DNA from 3 places in the Mesorhizobium sp. WSM3873 genome. Region 3 is predicted to be linked to each of the others. Evidence: predicted binding sites of a transcription regulator. Region 3 holds the regulator's gene; each other region holds the start of a gene.
The links. Region 3 encodes PhoB, which activates phosphate uptake and scavenging genes when phosphate is short. Its sites were predicted from a motif close to TGTCATNNANCTGTCAT; they were not measured.
Positions count from the first base shown of each region.

Region 1: a site for PhoB is predicted at 1,368-1,384, ahead of A9K71_RS12840 (LTA synthase family protein). Genes of this name have one in related genera too.
Region 2: a site for PhoB is predicted at 1,680-1,696, ahead of A9K71_RS04255 (esterase-like activity of phytase family protein). Genes of this name have one in related genera too.

Region 1 covers NZ_LYTM01000015.1:3,136-10,068, reverse strand. Annotated here, with positions in the region: gene A9K71_RS32540 (recombinase family protein) at 1-60, shown strand, start outside; partial or broken gene A9K71_RS12845 (recombinase family protein) at 94-1,215, opposite strand; gene A9K71_RS12840 (LTA synthase family protein) at 1,415-3,361, shown strand; gene rpsF (30S ribosomal protein S6) at 3,722-4,216, shown strand; gene rpsR (30S ribosomal protein S18) at 4,216-4,464, shown strand; gene rplI (50S ribosomal protein L9) at 4,674-5,258, shown strand; gene A9K71_RS12820 (cyclopropane-fatty-acyl-phospholipid synthase family protein) at 5,485-6,768, shown strand; gene A9K71_RS12815 (YnfA family protein) at 6,839-6,933, shown strand, end outside.
Region 2 covers NZ_LYTM01000004.1:133,915-140,847, reverse strand. Annotated here, with positions in the region: gene A9K71_RS04265 (Gfo/Idh/MocA family oxidoreductase) at 1-290, opposite strand, end outside; gene A9K71_RS04260 (LacI family DNA-binding transcriptional regulator) at 487-1,512, shown strand; gene A9K71_RS04255 (esterase-like activity of phytase family protein) at 1,757-3,238, shown strand; gene A9K71_RS04250 (MFS transporter) at 3,477-4,610, opposite strand; gene A9K71_RS04245 (TMEM175 family protein) at 4,825-5,391, shown strand; gene A9K71_RS04240 (hypothetical protein) at 5,399-5,680, opposite strand; gene A9K71_RS04235 (SDR family NAD(P)-dependent oxidoreductase) at 5,830-6,696, shown strand; gene A9K71_RS04230 (low affinity iron permease family protein) at 6,683-6,933, opposite strand, start outside.
Region 3 covers NZ_LYTM01000045.1:287,618-294,550, reverse strand. Annotated here, with positions in the region: gene A9K71_RS24395 (sugar ABC transporter permease) at 1-676, opposite strand, end outside; gene xylF (D-xylose ABC transporter substrate-binding protein) at 914-1,954, opposite strand; gene A9K71_RS24385 (ROK family transcriptional regulator) at 2,305-3,540, shown strand; gene phoB (phosphate regulon transcriptional regulator PhoB) at 3,841-4,530, opposite strand; gene phoU (phosphate signaling complex protein PhoU) at 4,550-5,254, opposite strand; gene pstB (phosphate ABC transporter ATP-binding protein PstB) at 5,275-6,078, opposite strand; gene pstA (phosphate ABC transporter permease PstA) at 6,075-6,926, opposite strand; gene pstC (phosphate ABC transporter permease subunit PstC) at 6,930-6,933, opposite strand, start outside.

The DNA.
Region 1 (6,933 bases), on a different contig from region 3:
GCCGTGGCGCTCGGCGTGGGTCGTTCGTCCGTATATCGGATTTTGGCCGAAGCTGCTTGAATGGGCTTGTGTATCAATCTCCCTGACTACTGACAGAAAGGCTGCCTCGAACACCTCATAGTTCCATGGTTTGTGATTGCACGTCTTCACGCCAACGCCCTTGCAACGGAATTGCAGCGCCTTGTTTGGCGTCTTGGCGTTACGGTTGTTCCTGATGTTCATAGGTTCACCGCAATAATGGCACTTGGCGATGCCCTTAAATAGATTGGTGTAGCTCTTCCCCGTCCTACCCCTGACCACCTTATGCCGCTTTTCCCTTGCGGCCCCTGCTCGGTGAAAGTCTTCCTTGGACACGATCACCGGGAAAATTCCATAGATCGGTTCACCTTTGTTCGGGTGATAGTCGCCATACACGGCACGATAACGTAGGACGTAGGCAACGCTGGTGACGGTCCAGAAGTTGGAACGGTTCCTGATCGTCTTGCGTTTGTCGAGACCTAAAGGAGGCACTGCGGCAGCATTCAGAGCTTGCGCAATTGCAGTTATGCCAATCCCGGAAATGCACATCTCAAAAATGCGGCGAACGATTTCTGCCTTGGCGTCATCGATCCTCAAGACGCCCTTGGCATCGTAATAGAGCCATGCAGGAAGGTTACCCTTGATGGCCTTACCGCTTTCACGTGCTGCCTTGGTCCTGCCGACCCATGACTCCTTGATGCGTTCGGAACGCTTCAAAACTTCCTCATGTGCGGTGGCCATGATCATGATGGACTTGAACAGCAACATCATCATGTCTTTTTGTCCTGCCCGGTATTCCTGACCGTCCATCAGGGTCACGATGATGATCCCGGCATTGATGAGTTGCAGGAAGATCGTAAGCGCTTGTTCCGGGGTTAGGCGGCTGATGCGGTCGAGGGACTCCACCAGCAAATATGTGCCTCTTGGAATCTTGCCTTCCTGCACGGCGGTAAGCAAAGCACCGAACGCACCATCCTTAATGTTCTTGCCTTTGAAGGCCGAAACGCCAGGGTCAATCAGCTCTTGGGCAAGCCTGACGTGAGGGTGAGCCGCAAGCCATGCATCGATTTTGTCGGTTTGCCTGCGTAACGTGTCGCCAGACCCTTGGATGGCCGATGACCAACGAAGGTAGGAAATGGCAAGTGCTGACACACTTTCCGAATATTTGCCTTCTGTATAAAAAGTCAGTGTTTTCATGGGCTTCCAGCATCTTGCCCAGCGATATGGGCTGCCCTTCTAGGGATACAAGCCCACCTGTCGGTTAAATTTTTAGTGGATCACACCTGATGAAAACCGCTCACGAATCGTTTGCTGGCTCTTCTTATTTCCGCCACAGGCGCTAGCTTTGTGTGACATTTCGATGACAGTGGCGTGACGCGAGTGGAAGACGCGTGACATGGGCCGGGGAAGCAAAGTGGCTAGGATCAGGAAAGGCGCGGCCAAACCCGCGCCGCAATTTTTGGAAGACGATCCGTCCACCGGCTATCTGCCGGGGCGCAGATGGCCGATTGTCCGCTACGGCCTGGCGACGCTGCTTGCCTCCGCCCTTCTGGTCTTCGCCATCGAATGGATCGTGCGCGGCGACTTCTTCGGCACCGTCGACTTCTTCCTGCAGCCCTTCAAGCCCGGCTGGACCACCATCATCGTTTTTTCGCTGGTGCTGATCGGGCTCGACGCCATACTCGGCCGCAGCCATCAAAGCCTGATGATCGTCGCGCCGGTGACATTGGCATTGGCCTTTGTCGGTCACCAGAAATCGCACTATCTTGGCGATCCGCTCTACCCGACCGATTTCCTCTATGCCCGCCAGATCATGGCGCTGATGCCGCTTCTGGTGCGCGAGCGCCCCTGGACGGCAGTGCTGCTTGCGGCGGCGATCGTCGCCAGCCTCGCGCTGCTCGTCTATGGCTGGCGGCTCTGGCGCCGGCGTGTGCCGATCCTCAGCCGCAAGGGACGGCTGGCGCGCTTGACGCTTGCCGTGCCGCTGCTCGCCTTCTTCGTCTCGATCATGGACTACGCCACCTTCTCGTGGACGCGCGACAGGCTGCAGATCATCCCGATCATGTGGGACCAGAAGGAGAACTATGCCTCCAACGGCTTCGCGCTCGCCTTCGCGCTCAACGTGCCGATGGCGCATGTCTCGGCCCCGCCCGGCTATTCCGAGAAGACGATGGATGCGATCGCGCGTCCCGGGGTTGCCGCCTCGGTGCCCGACCAGAAGCCCGATATCATCGTGGTGATGAGCGAATCCTTCTGGGATCCGACGGAGCTTCCCGGCGTCAGCATCAAGCCCGATCCGATCCCGACGGTGCGCGCGCTGCGCTCGGGCTCGATGTTCTCGCCGGAATTCGGCGGCATGACCGCCAATATCGAGTTCGAGGCGCTGACCGGCTTCTCCAACGCCTTCCTGCCGGCGGGCTCGATTCCCTATCAGCAATATGTGCGCACGCCGACGCCGTCGCTGGCGACTTTCCTGAAGAGCGAAGGCTATAGGGCGCGCGCCATCCACCCGGGCACCAACTGGTTCTGGAACCGGGGCGCCGTCTACGCCGATTTCGGCTTCAGCGACTTCCGCTCGGAAGAGACGCTGCCGCCGATGGAAAAGCGCGGGCCGCTGGCCTCCGACGCGGCGATGACCGACGAGATCATGCGCGAGGCCGATGCCAGCGAAGAGCCGGTATTCCTGTTCGCGGTCAGCCTGCAGAACCACGGGCCCTACGAGCCCTACCGCTATTACAATCCGACCCATAGCGTCGACGCGCCGATCAGCACCTGGGCGCGCGAATCGCTGCTCTCCTACGCCGAAGGCTCGGCCGACGCCGATCGCGGCCTGCAGCGCCTGATCGACTGGGCGAAGAAGCGCGAGCGACCGACCATCATCGCCTTCTTCGGCGACCACTTGCCGCCGCTCGGCCCGGTGTATGTCGAGACCGGCTTCCTCAAGGACAATGTCGCGCCGCGCAAGGAGCCGACGCCCGAGGCGGCGCTCGAGCATCACGACACGCCGCTGATCATCTGGTCGAACCGCTCCGGTCCGGTCGAGAATCTGGGCTCGGTGAGCCCCGCCTTCCTGCCCTATCATATCCTGACTACGGCCGGGATCACCCACCCCTATTACACCGGCTTCCTCGGCGCGCTGCGCGAGCACTACCGGGTGGTTGACCGCAACCTTTTGCTGTCGCCCTCCGGCGAGGCGACGCCCGACTGGGCGCGGCAGAAGAAGATCGATCCGAAGATCAACGATTTCCGGCTGATCCAGTACGACATGATGTTCGGCAAGCGCCGGGTCGCGCCCGACTTCTTCCCCGAGACGGTAGTCCCGCTCGTCGCGCATATGAGCTGAGTGGATCGCCTTCCGACGAAATGGCCGACCTGCGGCCGGCGGGTCAGCCAATTCCCACAAGCGCCGCCAGGCCTGCGACACTGCGGAGCCGCCGGCCCTCTCTCCCGCCCTTGCCTTCCTCACGAATTGCTGTATAGACGCCGGCAATCTGCCGGTCCTTGCTGGGGGCTGAACGGAGGGCCGTGGCCTTAGAGGGCCACGTCATGAAGCCAGAAGCGCTTTGGGCCTCCCGTGTCTCCGCTCTCGACCGTCTCGTGATGCTCCTTTCTTCCCCGCGCGCCTTTGCGACCGGGTCAGACAAGTTGCAGAGGCTTAGCCGCGAGGGCCGGTGAGAGAAACGAAGAAAGGCAGAAAAACATAATGGCTCTTTACGAACATGTGTTTCTTGCCCGGCAGGACCTGTCGCAGCAGCAGGTTGATGCGCTTGTCGAACAGTACAAGGGCGTCATCGCCGCCAATGGCGGATCGGTCGGCCGGATCGAGAACTGGGGACTGAAGTCCCTCACCTACCGGGTCAAGAAGAACCGGAAGGCTTACTACACGCTTATGGACATCAACTGCCCGCCGGCCGCGCTCAACGAAATGGAGCGCCAGATGGGCCTGTCGGAAGACGTGCTGCGCTTCCTCACCATCAAGGTCGAGGCGCACGAGGAAGGCCCCTCGGCGATGATGCAGAAGCGCGAAGAGCGCTCCGAGCGCGGCGGCTTCGGCGACCGCGACCGTGGCGACCGTGGCCCGCGTTCGTTCGGCGATCGCGACCGCGGCGACCGTGGCCCGCGTTCGTTCGGCGACCGTGATGGCGGCGACCGTGGTCCGCGCCGTCCGCGCGAAAACGTTGAAGGGGGTGCAGAATAATGGTCGACATCAACCAGATCCCGACCCGGCGCCCGTTCCATCGCCGCCGCAAGACCTGCCCGTTCTCCGGCGCCAACGCTCCGAAGATCGACTACAAGGACGTGCGTCTGCTGCAGCGCTACATTTCCGAGCGCGGCAAGATCGTGCCGTCGCGCATCACCGCCGTCAGCCAGAAGAAGCAGCGTGAGCTCGCCAAGGCGATCAAGCGCGCCCGCTTCCTCGGCCTGCTGCCCTACGTGGTTCGCTAAGCTATTGATGCGGGCGGCTTGCCGCCCGCTTCGGCCCACGGCGACGGGCGCCGCGATGGGCAGGCTCAAATCCCGAGTTGAGGCCATAAACCTCTAACTGCCGAAACAGGCAGGACAGCGACACCGGCGAAGACGCCATTTGCTTCCTGACCTGTTCCCAAAGGAATCCGCCGTCATCCGCGATGGCGCCAAACCAAAGGAACGAAACCATGGAAGTCATTCTCCTCGAGCGCATTTCCCGCCTCGGCCAGATGGGCGAAACCGTCAAGGTCAAGGATGGGTTCGCCCGCAACTTCCTGCTGCCGCAGGGCAAGGCGCTGCGCGCCAACGAAGCCAACAAGAAGAAGTTCGAGGGCCAGCGCGCCCAGCTCGAAGCCCGCAACCTCGAGCGCAAGTCGGAGGCTTCGCAGATCGCCGAGAAGCTCGACGGCAAGAGCTTCATCGTCGTGCGCTCGGCCGGCGAAACCGGCCAGCTCTACGGCTCGGTGTCGACCCGCGACATCGCCGAACTGCTGACCGCCGAGGGCTTCTCCGTCAGCCGCAACCAGATCGAGCTCAACCAGCCGATCAAGACCATCGGCCTCTCCAACGTGGCGATCGCGCTGCATCCTGAAGTCGAGGTCACGGTGACGCTCAACGTCGCCCGTTCGGCCGATGAGGCGGAGCGCCAGGCCAAGGGCGAGACGCTGACGACGGCCGAAGCCATCTATGGCGAAGACATCAACGACAACGCCCGGCCGGAAAACTTCTTCGATCCGAACGCCGAATTCGAAGGCGGCGAGGACAACGCCTGATCGACAAGGCAGGAGCCGTGCTGCGGCTCCTCGTCTAGCGCCGGCTGGACCAACGCCCGGGTCTTCGACCCGGGCTTTTTTGTGCCAATAGGAACTTTTCTAATCCCTATATCTTGTTGCAGATTACGGCGTAGCGCGTCGATTGGACGCGGGCGATGCGCTGTGGCACTTTCGATTTGGCATTCGGTCCGACTGCCGGATGGTCCGTCTGAGGGGACATTTGGTCATGAACATCCTGTTGAAACACGTTCTCGAACGGCTGGTGCGGACCGGCGACCTCAAAGTGACCGGGCCGAAAGGCACGACGCATAAGTTCGGCGACGGCAGCGGCGAACCGGTACACATCCACATCAAGACCATGCATGCCGAGCGCGCGATCACCTTCGATCCGATGCTGGCCGTGCCCGAAGCCTATATGGATGGCGAACTGGACATCCCCGAGGGCGGCGTCCTCGGGGTGATGCGGATCGCTTTCCAGAACATGGGCAGCGGCGGCATCGACGTGACCTGGTCGAAGGCCATCGAAGGTCTGCGCCATGCCTTCCGCCGCCTGCAGCAGATCAACACGGCGTCGAGATCTCGCCGCAACGTGCAGCGCCACTACGACCTCTCCGGCGAACTCTACAAGCTCTTCCTCGACGAGGACATGCAGTATTCCTGCGCCTATTTCGAACAGCCCGACATGACGCTGGACGAAGCGCAGGTCGCCAAGAAGCGCCACATCGCCGCCAAGCTGAGACTCAAAGCCGGCCAGACGGTGCTCGATATCGGCTCCGGCTGGGGCGGCCTCGGGCTTTATCTCGCCAAGGCCTTCGACGTCGACGTGCAGGGCGTGACGCTATCCACCGAGCAGCAGGGCGTCTCCACCGACCGCGCGCATGCGCTGGGCCTGCAGGACCGCGCGCATTTCGACCTCAAGGATTATCGCGCGCTCAACGAACGCTTCGACCGCATCGTCTCGGTCGGCATGTTCGAGCATGTCGGCGTCAACCACTACCGGACTTTCTTCGACAAGGCGGCGACATTGCTCAAGCCCGACGGCGTGATGCTGCTCCACACCATCGGCCGGTCCGGTGTGCCGTGGGCGACCAGCGCCTTCATCCGCAAATACATCTTCCCGGGCGGCTACGTCCCGTCGATGTCGGAAGTGCTGCCGGCGATTGAGAAATCAGGCCTTATCGTCACCGACATCGAGATTCTCAGGCTTCACTACGCCGACACGCTGAAGCATTGGGGCCAGCGCTTTGCCGCCAACCGCGACAAGGCGAAGGCTATCTATGACGAGCGCTTCTGCCGCATGTGGGAGTTCTACCTTGCGGCCTCGGAAGCCGCCTTCCGCTGGCAGGACCTGGTGATCTTCCAGTTCCAGATCGCCAAGAAGAACGACACGCTGCCGATGACGCGCGACTATATGGCCAAATGCGAGAAGGCGCTGGAATTGCGCGACCTCGGCCATCAGGAGCCGGCGACGCCCGCCGTCAAGCCGACCCGCCGCAAGAAGGTGGAATAGAACGGGGCGATTGCCGCTTGCCATTGCGGCCTGGCGCCACGAAAAAGGTCTCGTTCGCGAGGCCTTTTTCATGAACTACCTGATCTACATCGCGGCCGCACTTGCCGAGATCGCCGGCTGCTTTTCCTTCTGGGCCTGGTGGCGGCTGGCGAAGTCGCCGCTCTG
Region 2 (6,933 bases), on a different contig from region 3:
GGCTTTTCGGTGAGCAGATGGCAGTTATGGGCAAAGGCCGAAAGCGCGACCTCGCGCCGGGCGGCAGGAACCACGACATCGAACACGGCATCGGGCCGGGTCTGGTCGAGAACGGCATCGAGGCTGGTGCCGATGACGGCATTGGTGAGGTCATACTCGCGCGCCCTCGCCTGAGCCCGGTCGGCATCGAGATCGACAAGGCCGGCAATGGCAAGCCCGTCGATCTGCCTCGCGGCATCGAGCCAGTGCCTGCTCATGGCTCCGCATCCGACCAGGACGATCTTCATCATCCAGCGCTCCTCCTCCGCTCGGCCCCTCCAGGCCGAGTGTCACGGCATTTCCGGCATCACCGTAAACGTTTTTCCGTAAACGTTTACGAGAACACACCCGATGGCGTAGAATGTCAATCACCTGCTCGCGAAAATCGACATCCGCTGCTTGGCTGAACGCCGGCCGGTGCTAGCGAAGTCAGGGGGAGAACCTGCCTTGGCGTCCAGCATCCACGATCTCGCGCGTCACCTGAACATTTCGATCGGCACCGTGTCGCGCGCGCTGAACGGCCGCGCCGACGTCAATGCGGAGACGCGCCAGCGCGTGCTCGAGGCGGCCAGGAAGCTGAACTATTCGCCCAACCAGTCGGGCCGCAGCCTGCGCCAGGGCGCCACCCGCTCGATCGCCTTCATGCTGCAACCGCATCCCGGCGACCAGCAATATGGCGAGCCGTTCTTCATTCCATTCCTGACCGGCCTGCAGGCGCGGCTCGCCGAGCATGACCTGGATCTGATGGTCGTCATGGGCGAGCCCGGCCAATATCAGCAGGAGAGGCTGCGCCGCGTGGTTGAGACGCGCCGGGCCGACGCGGTCGTGTTGGCCAATACACGGCGGGAAGACGATCGGATCGACTATCTGAGCAAGGCCGGCTTTCCCTTCGCCACGCTTGGCCGAAGTCAATCCGGCGGCGACACCTATCCTTCGCTCGATATCGATTTCGAGAGGGCGGGTGATGAAGCCGTCGACCGGCTGGTCGCGCGCGGCCACCGCCGCATAGCTGCCATCCGCCCTTCGCTTGATCTCAACTTCGGCTACCTGTTCCTCGACGGCTACCGCAAGGCTCTGAAGCGGCACGGCATCGAAGTCGACCCCGGCCTGATCGCCGACGGCTTCATCAACGAGACCGGCGGCTACCAGGTGACGCCGCGTGTCATGCTCTCCAAGGACCGGCCGACAGCCATCATCTTCAACAATGACGCGATGGCGCTCGGCGGCTGCAAGGCACTGGCCGAGATGGGCATCAGGCCCGGCCACGACATCGCGGTGATCGTCATCGTCGACACGCCGCTCTGCCGCTACTTCTCGCCGACGCTGACCGCCTTCCGTCCGGCGCTGGAGCCGATGGGCCGGCGGCTGGCCGAGATGCTGCTGGCGTCACTCCCGGCCCATGCCGGTCCGGAGGGGCCACGCACGATCCGCGAAGTCTGGCCGCTGGAGCTCGTCGCGCGAGAGAGCGATTGAGCGCCCTCTCCTTCTCCCCTTGCGGGAGAAGGTGTCGCCGAAGGCGACGGATGAGGGGAGCTCCAGGGAAAGCCAACGTCTCGCTCCGCTGGAACACCCTCATCCGTCTCGGCGCTGCGCGCCGATCCACCTTCTCCCACAAGGGGAGAAGGCAAGTACCCCCCTCCTGTCACGCAAGTATCATGTTCGCGTCCTAGACCCGATGTCACGCCATTCCGGCTCTGCTCGTCACATGGGGGACATCATGAAGCACCTCAACCGAACCGTCGCGCTTGGCGTGGCACTCGCCCTGCTCACCGTGCTGAGCCCTGCGCTCGCCGAGGGTGTTGGCTATGTCAACAAAGGGCTGGTCGGCGTTGGCCGCATCCCCGCCAGCCAGAAGGACAAGTTCGGCGAGACCTTTGGTTCGGGCTCCGGCATGGCGATCGACGCCAAGAGCTGGGCGCGTGACGGCGCCGGCTACAAAGGCTCGCTCTGGCTGCTGCCGGACCGCGGCTACAACGTCGCCGGCACCACCGACTACCGGCCCCGCTTGAACACAATTGCAATCGAGCTGACCCCGACCGCCCCGGGCGCGGCGCCCGCCGCCGGCCAGGAACAGTCGGGCGTCAAGGCAACGCTCGCCGACACCATGCTTCTGACCGACGACAAGGGCGCCGACGCCACCGGCCTCGACCCGCTCAACGGCGTGCGCCCCGCTGCCGGCGACATGCCGGTCCTGCCGCAGGCCGACAACGGCAAGCTTTCGCTCGACGACGAGGCGATCGTGCGCCTGCCCGACGGCACCATGTTCATTTCCGACGAATATGGCCCCAACATCTATCGCTTTTCGGCCGACGGCCGCCTGATCTCGGCGACGCAGCCGCCGGCGGCCCTGGTGCCGATGCGCCATGGCAAGCCGAACTTCGCTTCCGACAATCCTGGCCCGGGTGCCGCCGAGCCGGATCCCAAGGATCCCGAGACCGGCCGCCAGAATAATCAGGGCCTCGAAGGCATGTCGATGACGCCGGACGGCAAGTTCCTGATCGTCGTGCTGCAGTCGGCGCCGCGCCAGGATGGCGGCGATTCCGGCTCGACCCGCCGGAATGCCCGCGCGCTGGTCTATGACGGCTCCGACCTTGCCCACCTCAAGCTGGCGCACGAATATGTCGTGCCGCTGCCGGTGTTCAAGGACGCCAAGGGCAAGACCAAGGTGGCCGCGCAGAGCGAGATCGTGGCGCTGTCCGACAAGAGCTTTCTGATGCTGGCACGCGACAGCGGCAACGGCCAGGGGCTGAAGGACGCCGAGTCGGTCTACCGCAAGATCGAGATCGTAGACCTTTCCGCCGCTACCGATATCGCCAACGGCCCGTTCGACGCCGCCGACAAGCCGGTTGCGCCGAAAGGCGTGCTCGATCCGTCGGTGACGCCGGCCAAGCTCACCTCGTTCATCGACATCAACGACAAGGGCGAACTCGGCCGTTTCGGCCTGCACAACGGCGCGCCGAACGACAGGAACAACCTCTCGGAGAAGTGGGAGGCGATGTCGCTGGTGAGCGTGCTGGACCCGAAGCTGCCCGACGACTATTTCCTGTTCGTCGCGAACGACAACGACTTTCTGACCCAGGACGGCTTCCAGGTCGGCGCCCCGTACAAGGCCGAGGATGGCGCCGATGTCGACACCACCTTCCTGGTCTATCAGGTTACCCTGCCCGGCCTGTCGGGGAACAGTCTCGCCGCAAACTAGTTGCGAAGGCATCTGGCCCAGCCCCAACGGATGCAGAAGCATCAGGCTGCGATACCATCGCGGGCCTGATGCATCTTCGGTGCCCGCCATGGACGACAACAAGCCCGCTCGCCGGGGACCGGCGACCTGACAAGCGGCCCCATCTCCGAGGACCCTCCGGCCGCAGGCGAGCCGCTGGACACCGGGTTCGGCGTGCCGCGCCGGCGCGCCAATCTCGTCGAGACACCGAAAGGGTAAACTATCGCGCGTATCTGGCGCCGAACCCGAGCGCCACCAGCGAGAAGATGGTGATCATGCCGGCGAAGGCCAGGCTTGCCACCGTCGCGCTCGTCCAACCCGACAGCACGCCGATGCCGATGACCGGCAGCGCATTGCCGCAGAAGCAGCAGATGAAGAAGGCCGAGACCACTTCGGCGCGTCGGTCGCCCGGCGCGATCTGGTTCACCACCTGCAGGCCACCGCGATAGCCGAGTGCCGCCGCCACGCCGCAAAAGCCTGTGGCAACGATCATCATCGTCATGGAGGCGAAGGCCTGCGCCGCGACGATCAGCGCCACGGTCGGGACCATCAGAACTAGCGCGGCGAGCATCGTGAAGCGACTGGACAGGCGCGCTGTCGCCAGGATCGCCGCCGCTGCCACGATCGACAGTTCGAAGAACAGCCCGCCGGCCTCGGCGTGGTTGGTCGCATGGAGCTGCTGTGCCAGAATGCTTGGCGCGAGCGCGGCGTAGAAACCGACCAGCGCCATAGCGCCGAAGCCGGTCACCGCCGGCGCCACGAATTGCGCGCGGATTTTGTCGGGGACCGAAAGCCGCGGCTGCATTGAGACGTCGGAGAGTCGTCCGGGCCTGGAGACTGTTTCCTGAGTGCGCCAGATCAGCAGCGTGATCAGCGCAAGCAGGACCAGATAAACGGCAAATGTCAGCCTGAGCGGCCAAGGCGCGTATTGGGCGAGCAATCCCGACATCAGTGCGCCGACCCCGAGACCGACGAAATTGGTGCTGGTAGCGATGACAGCCGCGCGTGACTTGTCCTCCCCTTCGATCAGCTCAGCGAGCCAAGCGGTGCCGGTTCCCGCGCCGATCCCGATGCCGAGCCCGCTGAGGATACGGGCGATGTCGAGCCACATCAGGTTTTCAGCCAAGAGGAAAAACAGCGCGCTGACCACGGCCACGCCCATCGCCGCCATGGCTGCCGGACGGCGACCGATGACATCCGACAATCGGCCGAAAAACAGAAGTGCGGCCAAATTGCCGACCACATAGACGGCATAGACCAATGTCAGGGTGATCTGCGAGAACCCGAAGGCTTGTTTATAGATGACATAGAGTGGCGTCAGAGCCGTGCTGCCGGCAAACAGTGCAGCTATCATAGCGGCACCGCGGCTCTTGCGACACCGCCGCCAAGTTCGTTGTCGCGCTTCATGGTTTGAGTGTAGCCGGCCATCGCGACCTCCGCTTGGTTGCAAGCCCAACGTCCGCGCAATTGCGGCTGTTCCGAATGCCGAACGCTCTCCTGACAGTTATGGCAGTATGGTCTCGCGCGAAATCCTCCCGTAACGTTCGTTAAACGAGGAGGGAAGAACCATGGGCAAGGGCCGGGTCGAAGCCTTCACCGATGGCGTTGTCGCTATCATCATCACGATCATGGTGCTGGAGCTTAAAGTGCCGCATGGCGAGGACCTTGCCGCGCTGGCGCCGCTTTGGCCGATCTTCTTCTGCTACGTCTTGTCCTTCATCAATGTCGGCATTTACTGGAACAATCTGCACAACATGTTCCATACCGTGCAGCGTGTCGACGGCCGGGTGCTGTGGGCCAACCTCATCTGGCTGTCGCTGATGCCGGTGACGACCGCCTTCATGGGCGAGAACCACTTCGCCCCGGTGCCGGTCGCCGTCTACGGCATCGACCTCGCGCTTTGCGCCGTTGCCTATACCATCCTGGTCTTCAAGCTTCGCCACCTGCACGGTGCCGACACTACCTTCGCCAGAGCCGTGGGCCATGACCGCAAGGGTAACATTTCGCTGGCGTTCTACATTGCCGCCGTTCTGCTGACCTCGTTCAGCCAGTGGATCAGCGTGGCGATCTACGTCCTGGTGGCAATTATCTGGTTCACTCCGGACAGGCGGTTCGAGCGTCTCGTGGAAAGATAGCGGGTTCTTACTGCCGCATCGCTTTCAGTTTTTCTGCCGCCGAGGCGGCAAGGTCGGCATAGCGCTCTTCCAGCCGCTCTGCGGCCTTGATGACGGGAAAGTCATGGCCGAACTTCTCCAGCGCCAGGCGCAGCTTTTCCGCGAAGTCCGCCTGTTGCTCCAGTGCCGAAAACAGGGTCTTGACCTGCGCCTCGCTGATATCGGGGTTGGCGAGCATCTTCGGCACATCCCGGCCCATCTGTTCGCCGGTGGCGGTCTGCTCCTTCAGGATTCCGATCCAATCGGTCAATGCCGAACTCCTTTTCCGGCAGCATGCGCGGGGCAAGCTGCTGCGGTCAACCCATTGGCGGTACCGCCGTCGATGATTGCAGCGATCAAGGCTTGCCTCGCCCCTGATCGGCGTTAAGTTCGGCTCGACCCGGAATAAGGACATCAACCATGACCAGCGACGCCGAAATCCAGACCGCCCTGCCCGCTTTCGCCTCCGGCAATGTCGCCGTCATCACCGGCGGCGCCAGCGGCATAGGCCTGGCCGCCGCGAAGCGCTTCGCGGCCATGGGCATGAAGACCGTGCTTGCCGACATAGGCGGCGTGCGCCTCGACCAGGCCCGGCAGGCGGTCGCCGTCATTGCCGGGGACGATGCCGTTCTCCCTATCCCCACCGACGTCTCCAAGGCCGAGGAAGTCGACCGGCTCGCGGACCTCGCCTACGGTGCATTCGGTGCGATTTCGGTAATGATGAACAATGCCGGCGTCGGCAACAATCCCGGCAAGCCGTGGGAAAATCGTGAAGCCTGGAAACGGCTGCTGGACATCAATTTCTGGGGCGTCGTGCATGGTGTCGGGGCCTTTGCGCCGCGCATGCTGGCTGCGGGCGAGCCCGGCCTGATCATCAACACCGGATCCAAGCAAGGCATCACCACGCCGCCCGGCAATCTCGCCTACAACGTCTCCAAGGCGGGCGTGAAGACCTTCACCGAGGGCCTGGCCCATGCGTTGCGCAACGAGCCTGGAGCGAAGCTTTCCGCGCATTTGCTGATCCCCGGCTTCACCTATACCGGCCTGACCGAGGGCGCGACGGAAAAGCCGGCCGGCGCCTGGACGGGCGAGCAGGTGATCGATTTCATGCTGGCATCGCTCAAGCAGGACGACTTCTACATCCTTTGCCCGGACAACGAGGTCGCTCGGCCCATGGATGAAAAGCGCATGGCCTGGGCGATCGGCGACATCATCGAAAACCGCCCCGCTTTGTCGCGCTGGCATCCGGATCACAAGGACGCTTTCGCCGCCTTTATGAACCGCTGACGGGCCGTTCAGGCGGCGCCTTCCTCTTAGAGCTTGCCTTCCGTGGCACGGTCTTGTTGGCGGCCGCCTCAGCGATCTTGCGGTCGCGCCCGGAACCGTTTTTTATCGTCATAGCCTGCTTGGCCGCTGTTTCGGCGATTTTGCGGTCGTGCCGTTTTGCCGCCGCTTCGCATTTGGCGCGGATCTCCTCGACCTCCGATTCCGTCAGGTGCTCGATGCCGATGAAATGGTTGTGGG
Region 3 (6,933 bases):
CACAGGCGACGGCGCCGACGATCCAGCTCCATCTGGCGCCGATCGAGCCGGCCGGTCCGCCGCCCATCAGCTGGAAGGTGGCGTCGAGCGGCGCCACCGTCTGGCCGCTGGTGACCCACCAGGCGGCACCGCGCCAGACCAGCAGCCCGCCAAGCGTCACGATGAAGGCCGGCACTTCGAGATAGGCGATGACGAAGCCCTGGAAGGCGCCGATCAGCAGGCCGAGCGCCAGGCCGATCAACAGTGCCAGCACCCAGATCCAGGGAGTGCCAAGCTCGAGCCCAACCATTCGCACCAGGAAATGCACTTGGGCAAAGCCCATGACCATGCCGATCAAACCCTCGGCGGATCCGACGGAGAGATCGATGTTGCGCATGACGATGACCAGCACCATGCCGGAAGCCATGATGGCCACGGCCGAGGTCTGCACCGACAGGTTCCACAGGTTGCGCGGCGTCAGGAACGTTCGACTGTCGAAATCGAGTGGATTGACGCCGAGCCGCAGGCTCGAGATGACATGCAGGCCGATCCAGATGATCAGCAGCGCGCCGACCATGCCGAGCATGCGTGTGTCGAGCTCAGTCGCCTTGAGGAAGCGCCCGACGGTGCTCAGTTCGGAAGGCCGCGCGCGATCCGCCGCCGGGTTGGCCGGCGTATCAGAGGTCGTATCGGTCATGATCTCCTCCCACCGGCTTGCCGTCTGGCGCGGATGCCGGACCACGATGCTAGAGCAATTCCAGGAAAAAGTGCGTAGCCGCCTGGAATTACGCACAAACAAACGGCTGGAGCAGTTCGGCGATCCTGCCGGACAGTGAACTGCCCCAATGGTCTCCGGCTTCAGTACGCCCGAAAGCCTTTGGAGAAACGCCGCGGCCCAACGGCCGCGGCGCTGCGTTTGAACCTGACGGCCAGCTTAGTTGCAGACCGCGATGCTGCCGGCGGCAACACCCGCGCAGACTTCATCCTTCTTTATCCAACCCGCGTCGATGACGAGGTTGAGATTATCCTTGGTGATTGCGACCGGGGTCAGGAACAGCGACTTGACGGTGTTGCCGCCAGGCGTCGTGAAGTCCTTGGCGCCCGCGATGTCGGTCATCTTCTTGCCGTCGGCGAGCTGCGAGGCGATCTCGGCGGCGTGCTTGCCGAGCTCGCGCGCGTCCTTCCACACCGACACCGTCTGGGTGCCGAGCGCGATGCGGTTCAGCGCGGCATGGTCGCCGTCCTGGCCCGAGACCGGAACGGTGCCGGCCAGCCCTTGCGCCGTCAGCGCCGCGACGACGCCGCCGGCAGTGCCGTCATTGGCCGCCACCACCGCGTCGACCTTGTTGTCGTTGGCGGTCAGGAACTGCTCCATGTTCTTCTGCGCGTTGGCGGGCAGCCAGCCGTCGGTATAGGCCTCGCCGACATTCTTGATCTTGCCGCTGTCGATGGCTTCCTTCAGCACTTCCATCGAGCCGGAGAACAGGAAATCGGCATTCGGGTCGGCGCCCGAGCCCTTGATAAAGACGTAATTGCCCTCGGGCTTGGCCTTGAACACCTCGCGGGCCTGCATGCGGCCGACTTCCTTGTTGTCGAAGGTCAGATAAAACACGTCCTTATTCTCGATCAGGCGGTCGTAGCCGACGACCGGAATGCCTTCGTCGAGTGCCTTCTGCACCGCCGGCCCGATCGCGGAGGCGTCTTGCGCCAGGATGATCAACGCATTGGCGCCCTGCGAGATCAGGCTTTCGACGTCGGTCAGCTGCTTGCCTGGATTGGACTGTGCGTCGGCGGATATGTACTTGTCGCCGGCGGCCTCGATCGCCTTCTTCATCGCCGCTTCGTCGGTCTTCCAGCGCTCTTCCTGGAAATTGGACCACGAGACGCCGATCACCTTGTCCTTCGCCTCGGCGACCGACGCCAGCGTCAACGACATGGCGATGCCCGCCAGCATGGCGGTTGCGAATCTCTTCATGATATCCTCCCTGCGCCCCTCGCGGCGCGATCCAGATTGGCCCCGAAGGCCATGTAGAAACTTTTTTTCGAGCCTCGAAAAAATACTGATCCAAGGCTAAGGTACTGTCAACTGCAATTCTGACGGTTTTTGAGGTGTCGCGTACTTTTTTCGAGACCCGCAATAAATAATGACAGTGCCGACCGCTTCTGCCACTATCGCGCAACAGTTCGGTGGAGGCGCAGCCCGCGTCCACCGAAACTTGCAAAAACCGGGACGGTTCGGGTGCCGGCGTCCGGGACTGAACCGATCTGGCGCGTCGCCGGGTCCTGTGCATGATCGAGAGGCCGCGCTGACTGGGAGGAGAAAAAATGTCGGTCGGAATCCGCCACGACGATCTGCGCCGGCGCAACCGCGCCATGGTGCTCTCGGCCGTGCGCCGGGCCGGCCAACCGTCGCGCACGGAAATCGCCGCGACCACCGGGCTCAGCCATTCGACCATTTCGGCGATCTCTTCCGACCTGATCCAGGAAGGCATCTTGGCCGAGAGCAAGCCGAGCGAGACCGCGTCTCTGAAGCGCGGCCGGCCACAGGTGGGCCTCGCGCTCAGGCCTGAGGCGGCGGCGGTGGTGACGGTGGTGCTGTCGCTCAATTTCCTCTCGGTCGCCGTTATTGATTATGCGGGCCAGGTCATCGCCGAGGAGCAGCGCCGCCTCGATACCCTCACCATGCCGCGCAACGAGCTGATCGGCGAATGCTTGGCGATCGTGCGGCGCCGGCTGGACGATCCGGACCTCGACGTCGGCAGCGTCGCCCGCATCGCCATGGGCATCCAGGGCATCACCGATTCCCATGCCCGCGCCATGCTGTGGTCGCCGATCACGCCGCTGACCGACATTCCCTTCGCCGACATCCTGGAAAAGGAATTCGGCATTCCGGCCACCATGGAAAACGACTGTAACATGATGGCGGTGGCGCTGCAGTGGCGCGATCCCGACCGCTATCGCGACAATTTCATCGCCATCCTGCTCTCGCACGGCATCGGCATGGGCCTGGTGCTGAAGGGCGAGCTGTTCACCGGCACGCATTCTTCCGGCGGCGAGTTCGGCCACATGATCCATCGTCCGGGCGGCGCGCTTTGCCGTTGCGGACGCCGCGGCTGCGTCGAGGCCTATGCCGGCAACTACGCCATCTGGCGCAGCGCCATGAAGATGAGCGAGGACGCCGAGCCGGTCGATGTCGGCGACGCCGACATGCGGGCGCTCGCCGCCAAGGCGCGCGAGACGGATGGCCCGGAGCGCGAGGCCTATCGCCGGGCCGGGGAGGCGCTGGGCTTCGGCCTTGGCAGCCTGTTCGCGCTGATCGACCCGGCGCCGGTCGCCATGGTCGGCGTCAGCGCCGCCGCCTTCGACCTGATCGAGCCGGCGCTGCGCGAGGCGATCGGCCAGACCGCCGGAGGCCAGCATTCAAACTCGATCTCCTTCGATACCGAGCCGAACGAATTGCCGCTGATCCGCGAGGGCTGCGCCATGCGCGCGCTGACCTTCGTCGACCAGGAGATTTTCGCCTCGGGCGTGCAGGCGAGAATGGGCAAGAACGTGGCCTGAGCAGCTTCGATAGCGATCGTTGGCTTCTGTGCGTCCTGCAGACGCCGGAGATTAGCGAAGGCCCCGCAGCTTCGTCATTCGGGCGGAGCAGGAGCGAAGCTCCGTCGCACAGATCCTGGAATCCATGCCATTACCGGCGGAGCAGAATTTCTGCACCGCCGCGGCGCGAGGAAGTCGCGTGGATCGTCGGGTCTGCGCCGCGTCGCGACGCTTCGTGCTCCGCCCGTGGACGGCGAAGCACCAGTGTCTCGATAACCCGCCAGCGCAGATAGAACCCGTCAGACCTTCGGTGCCCTGGCTCTAGTCTTCCCTGATCGCGTAGCCCGCCCCACGGATGGTACGTATGACGTCCGGCATGCGGCCGTTGTTGACCGCCTTGCGCAGGCGGCCGACATGCACGTCCACGGTGCGCTCGTCGATATAGATCGTCTCGCCCCAGACATTGTCGAGCAGCTGGCTGCGCGAGAACACCCGGCCGGGATGCCGCATCATGAATTCAAGCAGCCTGAACTCGGTCGGGCCGAGCCGGATCTCGCTCTTCTTGCGGTAGACGCGGTGCGATTCGCGGTCGAGGACGATGTCGCCGACCTTGAGCACGCTGGACAGCACCTCCGGCTTGGCGCGGCGCAGCAGCGCCTTGACCCTGGCCATGAATTCCGGCGTCGAGAACGGCTTGACCAGATAGTCGTCGGCGCCGGTCGAGAGGCCGCGCACCCTGTCGCTTTCCTCGCCGCGCGCCGTCAGCATGATGATCGGCAGGCGTTCGGTCTCGGGCCGCATCCTGAGGCGCCGGCAAAGCTCGATGCCGGACACCGCCGGCACCATCCAGTCGAGCACCAGAAGGTCGGGCACATTCTCCTGCAGGCGGATCTCGGCCTCGTCGCCGCGCGTCACCACCTCGACCTGATAGCCCTCGGATTCGAGGTTGTAGCGGAGCAGCACCCCCAGCGGCTCCTCGTCCTCCACCACCATGATGCGTGGCGCGATCATTTAGCAGGCACCTTCGCTGTCAGGCCGCCGGCGCCGACATCGCCGTCTCGTCCTGCTTAGGACGATTCGCGGGCAATTGCGTGCCGGTCAGCACATAGTAGGCGTTCTCGGCGATGTTGGTGACGTGGTCGCCGATGCGCTCCAGATTCTTGGCGCAGAACAACAGATGCGTGCAAGCCGTGATGTTGCGCGGATCCTCCATCATGTAGGTGAGGAGCTCACGGAAGACGGAGGTGTATTTGACGTCGATGCGCTCGTCGTCGTTGCGGAGCTTGGCGAGCGCCGTGGCGTCGCCGGCCGCGTATTCCTCGATCACGCCCTGGACCTGGATCAGCACCAGCTGCGCCATCGAGTCGATGGAGTGCGACAGATCGCGCGGCGCGGCGCTGACGCCGACCGAGCCGACGCGCTTGGCGATGTTCTTGGCAAGGTCGCCGATGCGCTCGAGATCGCCGGCCATCCGGATGGCGCCAACGACGCTGCGCAGGTCGTCGGCCATCGGCTGGCGCTTGGCGATCAGCGTGATGGCGCGATCGTCGAGCTCGCGTTGGCGCGCGTCCATGATGGCATCGTCGGAGACCACGCGCTGCGCCAGCGCGTTGTCGGAATTCAGCAGAGCCTTGGTCGACGCGCCGACCATCGAGCCGGCAAGATCGCCCATGTCGCGGATGAGCTGGCTGATCTGCCTCAGATCCTCGTCGAAGGAAGCGACCGTATGGGCCATGGTTATGTCCTCGTATGAACTCAGCCGAAGCGGCCGGTGATGTAGTCCTGCGTGCGCTTCTCGCGGGGCGAGGTGAAAATCTTCTCGGTCCGGTCGAATTCGATCAGCTCGCCGAGATACATGAACGCCGTCTGCCGCGACACGCGCGCCGCCTGCTGCATGTTGTGGGTGACGATCACGATCGTGTAGTCGGCCTGCAGCTCGTCGATCAGCTCCTCGATCTTGGCGGTCGAGAGCGGATCGAGCGCCGATGCCGGCTCGTCGAGCAGGATGACCTCCGGCTTCACCGCCACCGTGCGGGCGATGCAGAGCCGCTGCTGCTGGCCGCCCGAAAGGCTCTGGCCACTGGCGTTGAGCTTGTCCTTGACCTCGTTCCACAGCGCGGCGCGCTTCAGCGCCTGTTCGACGCGATTGTCCATCTCGGCCTTGCTGATCTTCTCATACAGCCTGACGCCGAAGGCGATGTTCTCGTAGATCGACATCGGGAACGGCGTCGGCTTCTGGAACACCATGCCGATCTTGGTCCTGAGCAGGTTGAGGTCCTGCGAGCGGTCGAGGATGTTCTTGCCGTCGAGCAGCACCTGGCCTTCGGCGCTCTGCTTCGGGTAGAGCTCGTAGATGCGGTTGAGCACGCGCAGCAGCGTCGACTTTCCGCAGCCCGAAGGTCCGATGAAGGCGGTGACGCTCCGCTCGGGCAGCGACAGGTTGATGTCCTTCAGCGCCTTCGACTGGCCATAGTAGAAGTTGAGGTTCTTGACTTCGATCTTGGCCTTCTCGGCGGTCGTCTCGGCTACGTTCAGGTCGGTGGACAACATCGGTTTCATCTGTCCTCTCTGCGTCCGGTAAGGCTGCGGGCGAAGATGCTCAGCCCGAGAACCGTCAGGGTGATTATCAGTGCGCCCGTCCAGGCCAGTTGCTGCCATTCCTCATAAGGGCTCAGCGCAAACTGGAAGATGGTCACCGGCAGGCTGGCCATCGGCGCGTTGAGATTGCTCGACCAGAACTGGTTGTTGAGCGCTGTGAAGAGCAGCGGCGCCGTCTCGCCCGAAATGCGGGCGATCGCCAGCAATATGCCGGTGACGATGCCGGACAGTGCGGCGCGATAGGCGACCGAGCGGATCACCACCCAGCGCGGCGCGCCGATGGCGGTGCCAGCCTCGCGCAGCGCGTTGGGCACAAGGTTCAGCATGTCCTCGGTGGTGCGCACGACAACGGGGATCACCAGGATCGACAGCGCCACCGCGCCGGCGATCGCCGAGAAATGACCCATCGGCCGCACCATCAGCTCGTAGACGAACAGGCCGACGATGATCGACGGCGCCGACAACAGGATGTCGTTGATGAAGCGCACCACTGTCGTGAGGCGCGAGAAGCGCCCGTACTCGGCCATATAGGTTCCGGCGAGCACGCCGATCGGCGTGCCGACGACGATGCCGATGACGGTCATCACGATGCTGCCGTAGATGGCGTTGAGCAGGCCGCCGGCGTCGCCGGGCGGCGGTGTCATTTGCGTGAACACCGAAAGCGAGAGCCCCGAGAGTCCCTTATAGAGAAGGGCGCCGAGGATCAGCGCCAGCCAGACGAGGCCGATGCCCGCCGCTATGGTGCACAGCGCCATCATCACGGCGTTCTTGCGCTTGCGGCTTCGGTGGAGCGATGCGGCTGTCGACATCGGTCAG